2 regions of the Prauserella sediminis genome follow, and region 1 is predicted to be linked to the other one. Evidence: riboswitches for the same ligand, from Rfam matches in the RefSeq annotation. Region 1 holds a riboswitch; the other holds the start of a gene.

Region 1 (4,156 bases):
CGCAGCGCCGGTGGTCGCGCCGGTCACGGTGCTCGGCGTGGCGGCGGCCGCGCTCGCCGTGCCTGCACCGGCGGCGGCCGAGGTCCTGGTGCACCTCGCCGGGCCGGGGGTGAGCTGGCTCGTGATCGTCGCCCGGGAGGCGGGCGCAGTGCCCGGGGCGGTCGTGTCCTGGCCGTCGGGGTGGTGGGGCGGGGTCGCCGCCGCGGGCATCGCCGTCGGTGCCGTCGCCGCGCTGCGGTACCGAAAGGCGCGCATGGCCGTGGCGATCGGTGTGACGGCAGCGCTCGTGGTGACCGTGCCACCACGGTTCCTGCAGGCCGGATGGCCGCCCGCCGGCTGGACGGTCGTGGCGTGCGATGTCGGCCAGGGTGACGGGATCGTGTTGGCCACCGGTACGCCCGGCCGGGCCGTGGTCGTCGACGTCGGTCCCGATGCCAGGGAGATCGACCGCTGTCTCGACCGGTTGGACGTCCGGCGGGTGCCACTGGTCGCGTTGAGCCACCTCCACGCCGACCACGTCGGCGGCCTGCATGCCGTGCTCGACGGCCGCAGTGTCGGTGCGATCGCCGTCGGCCGCGGACGCAGTCCGGCGTGGGCGTGGCGCGAAGTGTCGACCACGGCCCGTCGCCGCGCGGTGCCGCTGGTCGACCTGACGGTCGGCAGGACGCTGCGCTGGGACGCACTCACCCTCGAGGTCCTCGGTCCGCACTACACGCCGCAACGCGCACGCGCAGGCGAGAGTGAGGACGGCACCGTCGTCAACGACACGTCGGCCGTGTTGCGCGCGTCGACGCCCGCGGGACGCGTACTGCTCAGCGGGGACATCGAACTGACCGCCCAGAGCGACCTGCTCGCTCGCGACGTCGACCTGGGGGCCGAGGTGCTCAAGGTGCCACACCACGGCAGCCGCTACACCAGGCCCGAGTTCCTGGCCGCGGTGCGACCGCGCATCGCGCTGGTCAGCGTCGGTGCAGACAACGACTACGGGCACCCCAGCGACACCACCACGGATGCCTTGGAGGCAGTGGGCGCGCTCGTCGCGCGGACCGACCGGGGCGGAGACCTCGCGGTCGTCCCTGGCGACGGGGACGAACCCGCGCTCGTTCGACGCGGACCGGGACCGTGACGGAACGGCCCGCGTCGAACGAGGGAGTCGGAAGCAGCCGAGACCCGGCCGTCCGGTCGTCAGCCGCCGAGGACCTCGTTCACCGCGGCCGCCGACGGTGCGACCGTCGCCTTCGGGCCGATCTTGTCCTCGACCGCATCGAGGGTCTTGAGGCCGTCGCCGGTGATCAGCAGTACGGTCTCGGCGTCCGGGTCGATCTTGCCTGCCTCGATGAGCTTCTTCGCCGTCGCGACGGTCACGCCGCCCGCGGTCTCGGTGAAGATGCCTTCCGTGCGGGCCAGCAGCCGGATGCCTTCGACCACCTCGTCGTCGGTGACGTCCTCGACCGCGCCGCCGGTGCGGTTCACCGTGTCGAGCACGTAGGGCCCGTCGGCCGGGTTACCGATCGCCAGCGACCGCGCGATCGTGTCGGGCTTGACAGGCTGGACGACGTCGTGACCGTTGCGGAAAGCCGTCGAGACGGGCGAGCAGCCGCTGGCCTGGGCACCGAAAATGGTGTATGGCGAGTCCTCGACGAGGCCGAGCTGCGCCAGCTCCTTGAAACCCTTGTCGACCTTGGTCAGCTGCGAACCGGAGGCGATCGGCACCACGATCTGTTCGGGCAGGCGCCAGCCGAGCTGCTCGGCGACCTCGAAGCCGAGCGTCTTCGACCCCTCGGAGTAGTACGGCCGCACGTTGACGTTCACGAACGCCCACGACTCGTGCTCGGCGGCCAACTCGGTGGCCAAGCGGTTGACGTCGTCGTAGTTGCCGTCGACGGCGAGCAGTGCGCCGTCGTACACCGCGGTCGTGAGGATCTTCGCGCGCTCGAGCGAGGACGGCACGAGCACCACCGACTGCCAGCCGGCGCGGGCGGCTGCGGCAGCCACGGCGTTGGCCAGGTTGCCCGTCGAAGGGCAGGCGAGCGTGTCGAAGCCGAACTCACGTGCCGCCGCGAGCGCCACGGCGACCACGCGGTCCTTGAACGAGTGCGTCGGGTTGCCGGTGTCGTCCTTCACCCAGAGGCGCTTCACACCGAGCGCCTTCGCCAGGTTGTCGGCCCGCACCAGCCGGGTACAGCCCGGTTCGGTGTTCGGGATCTCTTCGACGTTGGACGGGACGGGCAGCAGCTTCTTGTAGCGCCAGATGTTGCGCGGCCCGGACTCGATGTCCTCCCGGCGGACCCTGCCGAAGTCGTACCCGACCTCGAGCGGCGAGAAGTCCTCCGCGGAGACGAACTCCGGGGCGAGCGGCTGGCGGTGCCCCTCTTCCTTCGACACCAGTTCGACGGCCGGACCGAGGTCGACGGCCTTGGTGGTGGAGGGGGTCAGGGCTGCAGTCATCGCGAGGTTCCTTTCCTCATCTGCCCCGCTGGCACGGGTCGGAATTAGCACCGTTGTCGTCAGCTACCTCGCGGAATCGAGATGACAGGCTGACGCCGGTTGCCGGGGCTTCTGCGGGCCGTTCCCTCTGCCCCTCTTGATGAGCGGTATTCGATTGTCCGCCGTATGCCTGCGCGGCGTGTGTGGGGACCACATTAGGGCATAGCGATCAGTCCCGGCCATGCCGTTGCGCTCCATGTCACCGTGGCAGGATCAGGGTGTGACCGCGTCGACCGCCGCCCCTGCGCCCCTGCACCTCGTGCTGGGCGACGAAGAACTACTCGTCGACAGGGCTGTGCACGCCGCCGTAGGCGCGGCCAGAGCCGTGGACGAGACGGCCGAACTGACGCGGATGAAAGTGTCCGACCTCACGCCCCCGGAGCTGGCCGAACTCGTCAGCCCGTCGCTGTTCAGCGAGGGCCGGGTGATCGTGTTGGAACAGGCGCAGGACATCGGGCAGGAACTCGCCGACGCCGTGTCGGCCTATCTGAAGGACCCGGCCGACGGCGTGACGCTCGTCGTGGTGCATTCCGGGGGTGGCCGGAGCAAGGCCGCCAAGTCGCTGCCGACGGCGCTGAGGAAGGCGGGCGCCGAAGTCACCGAATGCGCCAAGATCACCAAGCCCGCCGAACGGGAGGCCTTCGTGCGTGCGGAGGTCAAACGGGCGGGTGGCCGGATCGATGCGGCGGGGGTGTCCGCCCTGGTCGACGCCGTCGGCTCGGACCTGCGGGAACTGTCGTCGGCGGCGACGCAGCTGGTGGCCGACTCGGGGGGCAAGGTCGACGAGGAGGCCGTCCGCCGCTATCACCGCGGCAAGGCCGACGTCACCGGTTTCCTGGTCGCGGAGAAGGCTGTCGGCGGGGATCGGGCCGCGGCGTTGGAGACGCTGCGGTGGGCACAGCAGATCGGTGTGCCGCACGTGCTCATCGCGGACGCGCTCGCCGACGCGGTACGGACCGTCGCCCGGGTGTCGGCCGCGGGCAGGGGGAACCCGAACCAGCTGGCGGGCGAGCTCGGTATGCCGCCGTGGAAGATCCGCAAGGCACAGGGACAGACGCGCGGTTGGAACGCGGCGGGACTCGCCGAGGCCATGCGGACGGTCGCCCGGGTGAACGCCGAGGTCAAGGGTGCGGCGGCCGATCCCGACTACGCGCTGGAACGCGCTGTGCTCGACGTCGTCGGCGCGAAGCAGAACCGCTGAGCAGAACCGCTGAGCAGGGACGAACGCCGGGAACCGGGCTACGGTCGTCGAACCGGACAGGACCAATGCGCCGGCGGAATCGGCGAGCCGCGCGGAACCGTCCAGTCGGCGGATTCGGCGCCGCGAGGTGCCGAGTGGGCAGCATCGCGGACCCGGGCCGGGCCGATCACCCGGGCGATGTGGGCGGCCCGGCCGGAGCGGCAGTACCGGGTTCGAGTGCATCGCGGTCCCGGAGGCGACAACGTGAGGCCGTGACAGGCGGACTGTGACACCGACACGCGGGCTGTGACACCGACACGCGGGCTGTGACACCGACACGCGGGCTGTGACACCGACACGCGGGCTGTGACACCGACACGCGGGCTGTGACACCGACACGCGGGCTGTGACACCGACACGCGGGCTGTGGCTCTGCAACGGGAACCTCGGGCTGCAACACGGGCCGGGGACGCAGCCGCGCATGACGAA
Region 2 (4,156 bases), 2.8 Mb from region 1:
GTGGTCGAGCAGCGTCCGGTCGGCGACGCTCAACGACACGTCCTCGAGTTCCAACACCGTCTTGCCGAGCCTGCGCTTGGCGAAGCTCATCAGCTCGACGGTGTCGCGCGGTGGCGGGACGTCGGCGATCAGCGCCTCGGCGGCCTCGATCCGGAACTTCGGCTTCGAGGTACGCGCCTTGGCGCCGCGCTGCAACCACGCGAGCTCCTTGCGCGCCAGGTTCTGCCGCTTCTCCTCCGCGGCCTGCGCCAACCTGGCCCGCTCGGCACGGGCGTAGACCCAGTCCGCGTAGCCGCCCTCGTACTGTTCGACGCGGCCCGACGTGACCTCCCACGTCCGGCCGCACACGGTGTCGAGGAACCAGCGGTCGTGCGTGACGACCACGAGCGAGGACTTGCGCGCGAGCAGGTGATCGGCCAACCAGCGCACCCCCTCGACGTCAAGGTGGTTGGTGGGCTCGTCGAGCACGATCAGGTCGAGCTCACCCACGAGCGTGGCCGCCAGCGCGACCCGGCGGCGTTCCCCACCGGAGAGGGTGGCCGTCGGAGTGTCGAGCCCGATGGCCGCGATGCCCAGCCCGTCGACGATCGAGCGCACCCGCGCATCGGAGGCCCACTCGTGTTCGGAGTCGAAACGCGCCAGTACGACCTCGCCCACGGTGCTGCCGTCGGGCAGGTCGGTGCGCTGGGTGACCACGCCCATGCGCACATCGCGCATGCGGCTCACCCGCCCCGAGTCGGGTTCGGTGATGCCCGCGAGCACCTCGAGCAACGTCGTCTTACCGCCGCCGTTGAGCCCGACGACGCCGATGCGCTGCCCTTCACCCACGCCGAGGGACACCTCGTCCAGCAGCGGCCGGACACCGTAGGACTTGCTCACTGATTCGAGATTGACCAGGTTGGCCATGCGTCAGACAAACCTCTCGCGCGATGCGGAAACGCTGTGCGACCACGCCGGTCGCGTGGTCGATGGTGACAGTGCGGCTCGCCGCCTCCCGCAGGTCCTCGCGCGGAACCAGGACCACCGGACCGCAGGGGCCGGCAGGGAGCGCGGCGAACGTCATGCGTGTGCCTGCGGCGGGGTCGGGTCCCACGGCGGTTCGCCGCCCGAGGGGCCGCCGTCCGGTTCGACCACCCGCGCCCCGTGCACCGGGCCGCTGGCGACCCGCACCGTCCGGCACACACCAGCCCCGGACAGCCGCGCGGACACCTGCACCGCGGCCTCGGCGTCCTCGCACAGGAACGCGCACGTCGGACCCGAACCGGACACCAGACCGGCCAGCGCTCCTGCCTCGACACCCGCGCGCAGTGTGCGCCGCAGATTGGGGCGCAACGACACGGCCGCGATCTGCAGGTCGTTGCCGATCAGTTCGGCAAGGCGGTGCGGGTCCCCCGAGGCCAGCGCCTCGATGACCACGTCGTGATCGCCTGCGGCCGGCGGGGGCTCGCCGGCGTCGCGAAGCCGGTCGAGTTCCTGGTACACACGGGGCGTCGACAGACCACGCTGAGCGAACGCGAGCACCCAGTGGAACGTGTGCCGCGTCAGGACCGGCAGCAGCTCCTCACCCCGGCCCGTGCCCAGCGCCGTACCGCCGAGCAGGGAGAACGGCACGTCGCTGCCGAGCTTCGCCGCCAACCGCGTGAGCTCGTCACGCGAGAGGTCGAGTTTCCACAGCGTCGCCAGCCCGAGAAGCGCGCCGGCCGCGTCGGCGCTGCCGCCCGCCATGCCGCCTGCCACCGGGATGTTCTTGTCCAGCGCGATCTGCACCGGGCCCAGCTCGGCCGGGGTCGTGTCCAGATGTTCGGCGAGGACGTCGACCGCGCGCCACACCAGGTTGCGCTCGTCACGCGGCACGGTCTTCTCACCCTCACCGCGGACGTGCAACGACGTTTCCTCGGCTGCCGACACAGTGACGGTGTCGGTCAGCGACAACGCCTGGAACACGGTCGTCAGCTCGTGGTATCCGTCCTCACGCGCCGGTCCCACCGCCAGGTGCACGTTGATCTTGGACGGCACCGTGACGGTCACGGGGGTCGGTACGACGGCAAGCACATACCCAGGGTACTTGGCGCCCCGCCGGTTCCGGCGCGGCCGCGCGTCAGCGCGTCGAGCAAGCCGCGCCGTGTCACCGCTCCCACGCGTCCTCGACGTCGTCCGGAAACGGCAGGCCGGCAACGTCGGGCGGGCGTCAGGACACGCGCGGCTCGGTCAGGCCGCGACGGTGCGCAGGCCGCAGAGGGTGTGCGTGACGTGGGCGCCGCGCTCGGCGATCCACGCCAGCGCCGCGTCGGCCCGCTGCCCGCGCAGGCCGATGCGGAACCGCGCCACCGGCGTGTCCCCGAACCGCGTCAGCCCACCGCCGATCGTCGCGATCTCGACGTCGAACCGGCCGCTCGCCTCGGGCAGGAGGGCACCGACCGAGGCGAACCCGACCAGCACGACGTCCACCACGACGTCGAAGCGCGCCGCCTCGGACGGCGACGTCTCGACCGACGGCAGCAGCTCGTCGGCGATCCGGCTGCCGCGCGTACCCGCGAGGGTCAGCAGGTTGCCGCTCTCGACGACCGAACCGTGGTCCAGCAGCGCCACGTCGTCGCACACGCGCCGCGCCACGCCTGCGTCGGACGTCGTCAGCAGCACGGTCGCGCCCAGTTCGGCACGTGCCCGGTCCAGGACCGACAGCACGGCGCCGCTCTCGTCCGCGTCCACTCCCGCGGTCGGATCGTCGGCGAGCAGCACGGCCGGCCCGCCGGCCAGCGCCCGCGCCACCGACACCCGGCGCTGCTGCCCCGGGGACAGGTCGGCGGGCACCTGCGCCGCCGCGCGGCTCAACCCGATGACGTCCAGCAGCGTGGCGACGCGCTGCCGCCTGCGCGCTCCGTCCACGCCCACGCGCTCCAACGGGGCGGCGATGTTGCCCGCCACGGTCCGCTCCGGGCGCAGCCGCGAGTCGACCACGGCGACCTGGCTCTGCGCCTCCCGCAGCTTGCGTCCGTCCAACGTGGTCGTGTTCAGCCCGTCGTAGCGGACCGAGCCGCGGTCGGGCCGCTCCCGCAGGGCGACACAGCGCGCCAGCGTCGACTTTCCTGCACCGGCTTCGCCGACGACACCGAACAGTGCGCCTGCTCCGACGTCCAGATTGACCTCGTGCAGCGCCTGCACGGGTGCATCGGACTCGGTATTGCGGAACGACTTGCTGACGTTCTCGACGGTGATCACAGCAGCTCCAAGACAGCTCATGGGCTCACCGGCCCGCGCAGTCACTGACCGGGGCCGGGAGAAAAACGGCGGAAGATCGGATCGGGCGGCGCCGACCTCGCGCTGCGACGTCCGGCTCGGAGCCGGCCGGTTCACAACTCTGGCGAGGTGGACCCTGTCCCTGGCCGCGATGACGGTGCGACCGTTCCGTGGGCAGGTTCGCGACGCTGCGCGCTCAGGCCAAGTCGGCGGAGCGACGACACGCAGACACGGTGCGCCGCCGGTGATCGACTACCAGACGCCGGGTGAGCGGCTCGGAAAAATACATCGCGTTCCTCCATCGCTCCTGGCGGTAGCACCGTCCTCGAGGGAGGTTGCTGCGACGTCGACGAGCCAGGTCTCTCGGTCGCTCGGGATGGAATTCCCACATAGTAGACCGGAAACCCGGCCGGAAAGGCAAGCCGACGGGCCGTAGATCACATCGAACCCGGCACGGTTGACGGCCGCGCCGACGTCATGCTTCCGCGGCGGCCCTGGCGATCGCCACGTACTCCTCGATGCCGAGCTGTTCGCCTCTGGCGCGCGGTTCGACACCGGCGGCGGCCAGAATCTCCCCGGCCCGCTCGGCCGATCCCGCCCACGACGAGAGCGCAGCGCGCAACGTCTTCCGCCGCTGGGCGAACGCGGCGTCGACGACCGCGAACACCGCGTCGCGGTCGGCGTCGGTGCGCTCCGGCCCACGGTCGAACGCCACGAGCGAGGAGTCGACGTTCGGCACGGGCCAGAACACCGACCGCGGCACGGCGGCGACCTTGCGGGCCGTGCCGTACCAGGCGAGCTTGACGCTCGGCACGCCGTAGACCCGGCCACCGGGCGCCGCGGCCATCCGGTCGGCCACCTCGGTCTGGACCATCACGAGCACCCGCCGCAACGACGGCAGTTCGGCCAGCAGGTGCAG

What was found. Region 1 has a riboswitch for S-adenosylmethionine ahead of thrC (threonine synthase). Riboswitches for the same ligand answer to the same signal wherever they lie in the genome.
Region 2: linked by a shared signal. The riboswitch ahead of FB384_RS12890 (methionine ABC transporter ATP-binding protein) and the one ahead of thrC (threonine synthase) in region 1 are both predicted to bind S-adenosylmethionine.

The regions. Positions count from the first base shown of each region.
Region 1 is NZ_JACIBS010000001.1:7,085-11,240, reverse strand. Features, by position in the region: gene FB384_RS00055 (ComEC/Rec2 family competence protein) at 1-1,126, shown strand, start outside; gene thrC (threonine synthase) at 1,186-2,448, opposite strand; SAM riboswitch class I at 2,462-2,594, opposite strand; gene holA (DNA polymerase III subunit delta) at 2,708-3,688, shown strand.
Region 2 is NZ_JACIBS010000001.1:2,828,820-2,832,975, reverse strand. Features, by position in the region: gene FB384_RS12900 (ABC-F family ATP-binding cassette domain-containing protein) at 1-906, opposite strand, end outside; gene FB384_RS12895 (4-(cytidine 5'-diphospho)-2-C-methyl-D-erythritol kinase) at 1,060-2,052, opposite strand; gene FB384_RS12890 (methionine ABC transporter ATP-binding protein) at 2,209-3,219, opposite strand; SAM riboswitch class I at 3,533-3,620, opposite strand; gene rsmA (16S rRNA (adenine(1518)-N(6)/adenine(1519)-N(6))-dimethyltransferase RsmA) at 3,713-4,156, opposite strand, start outside.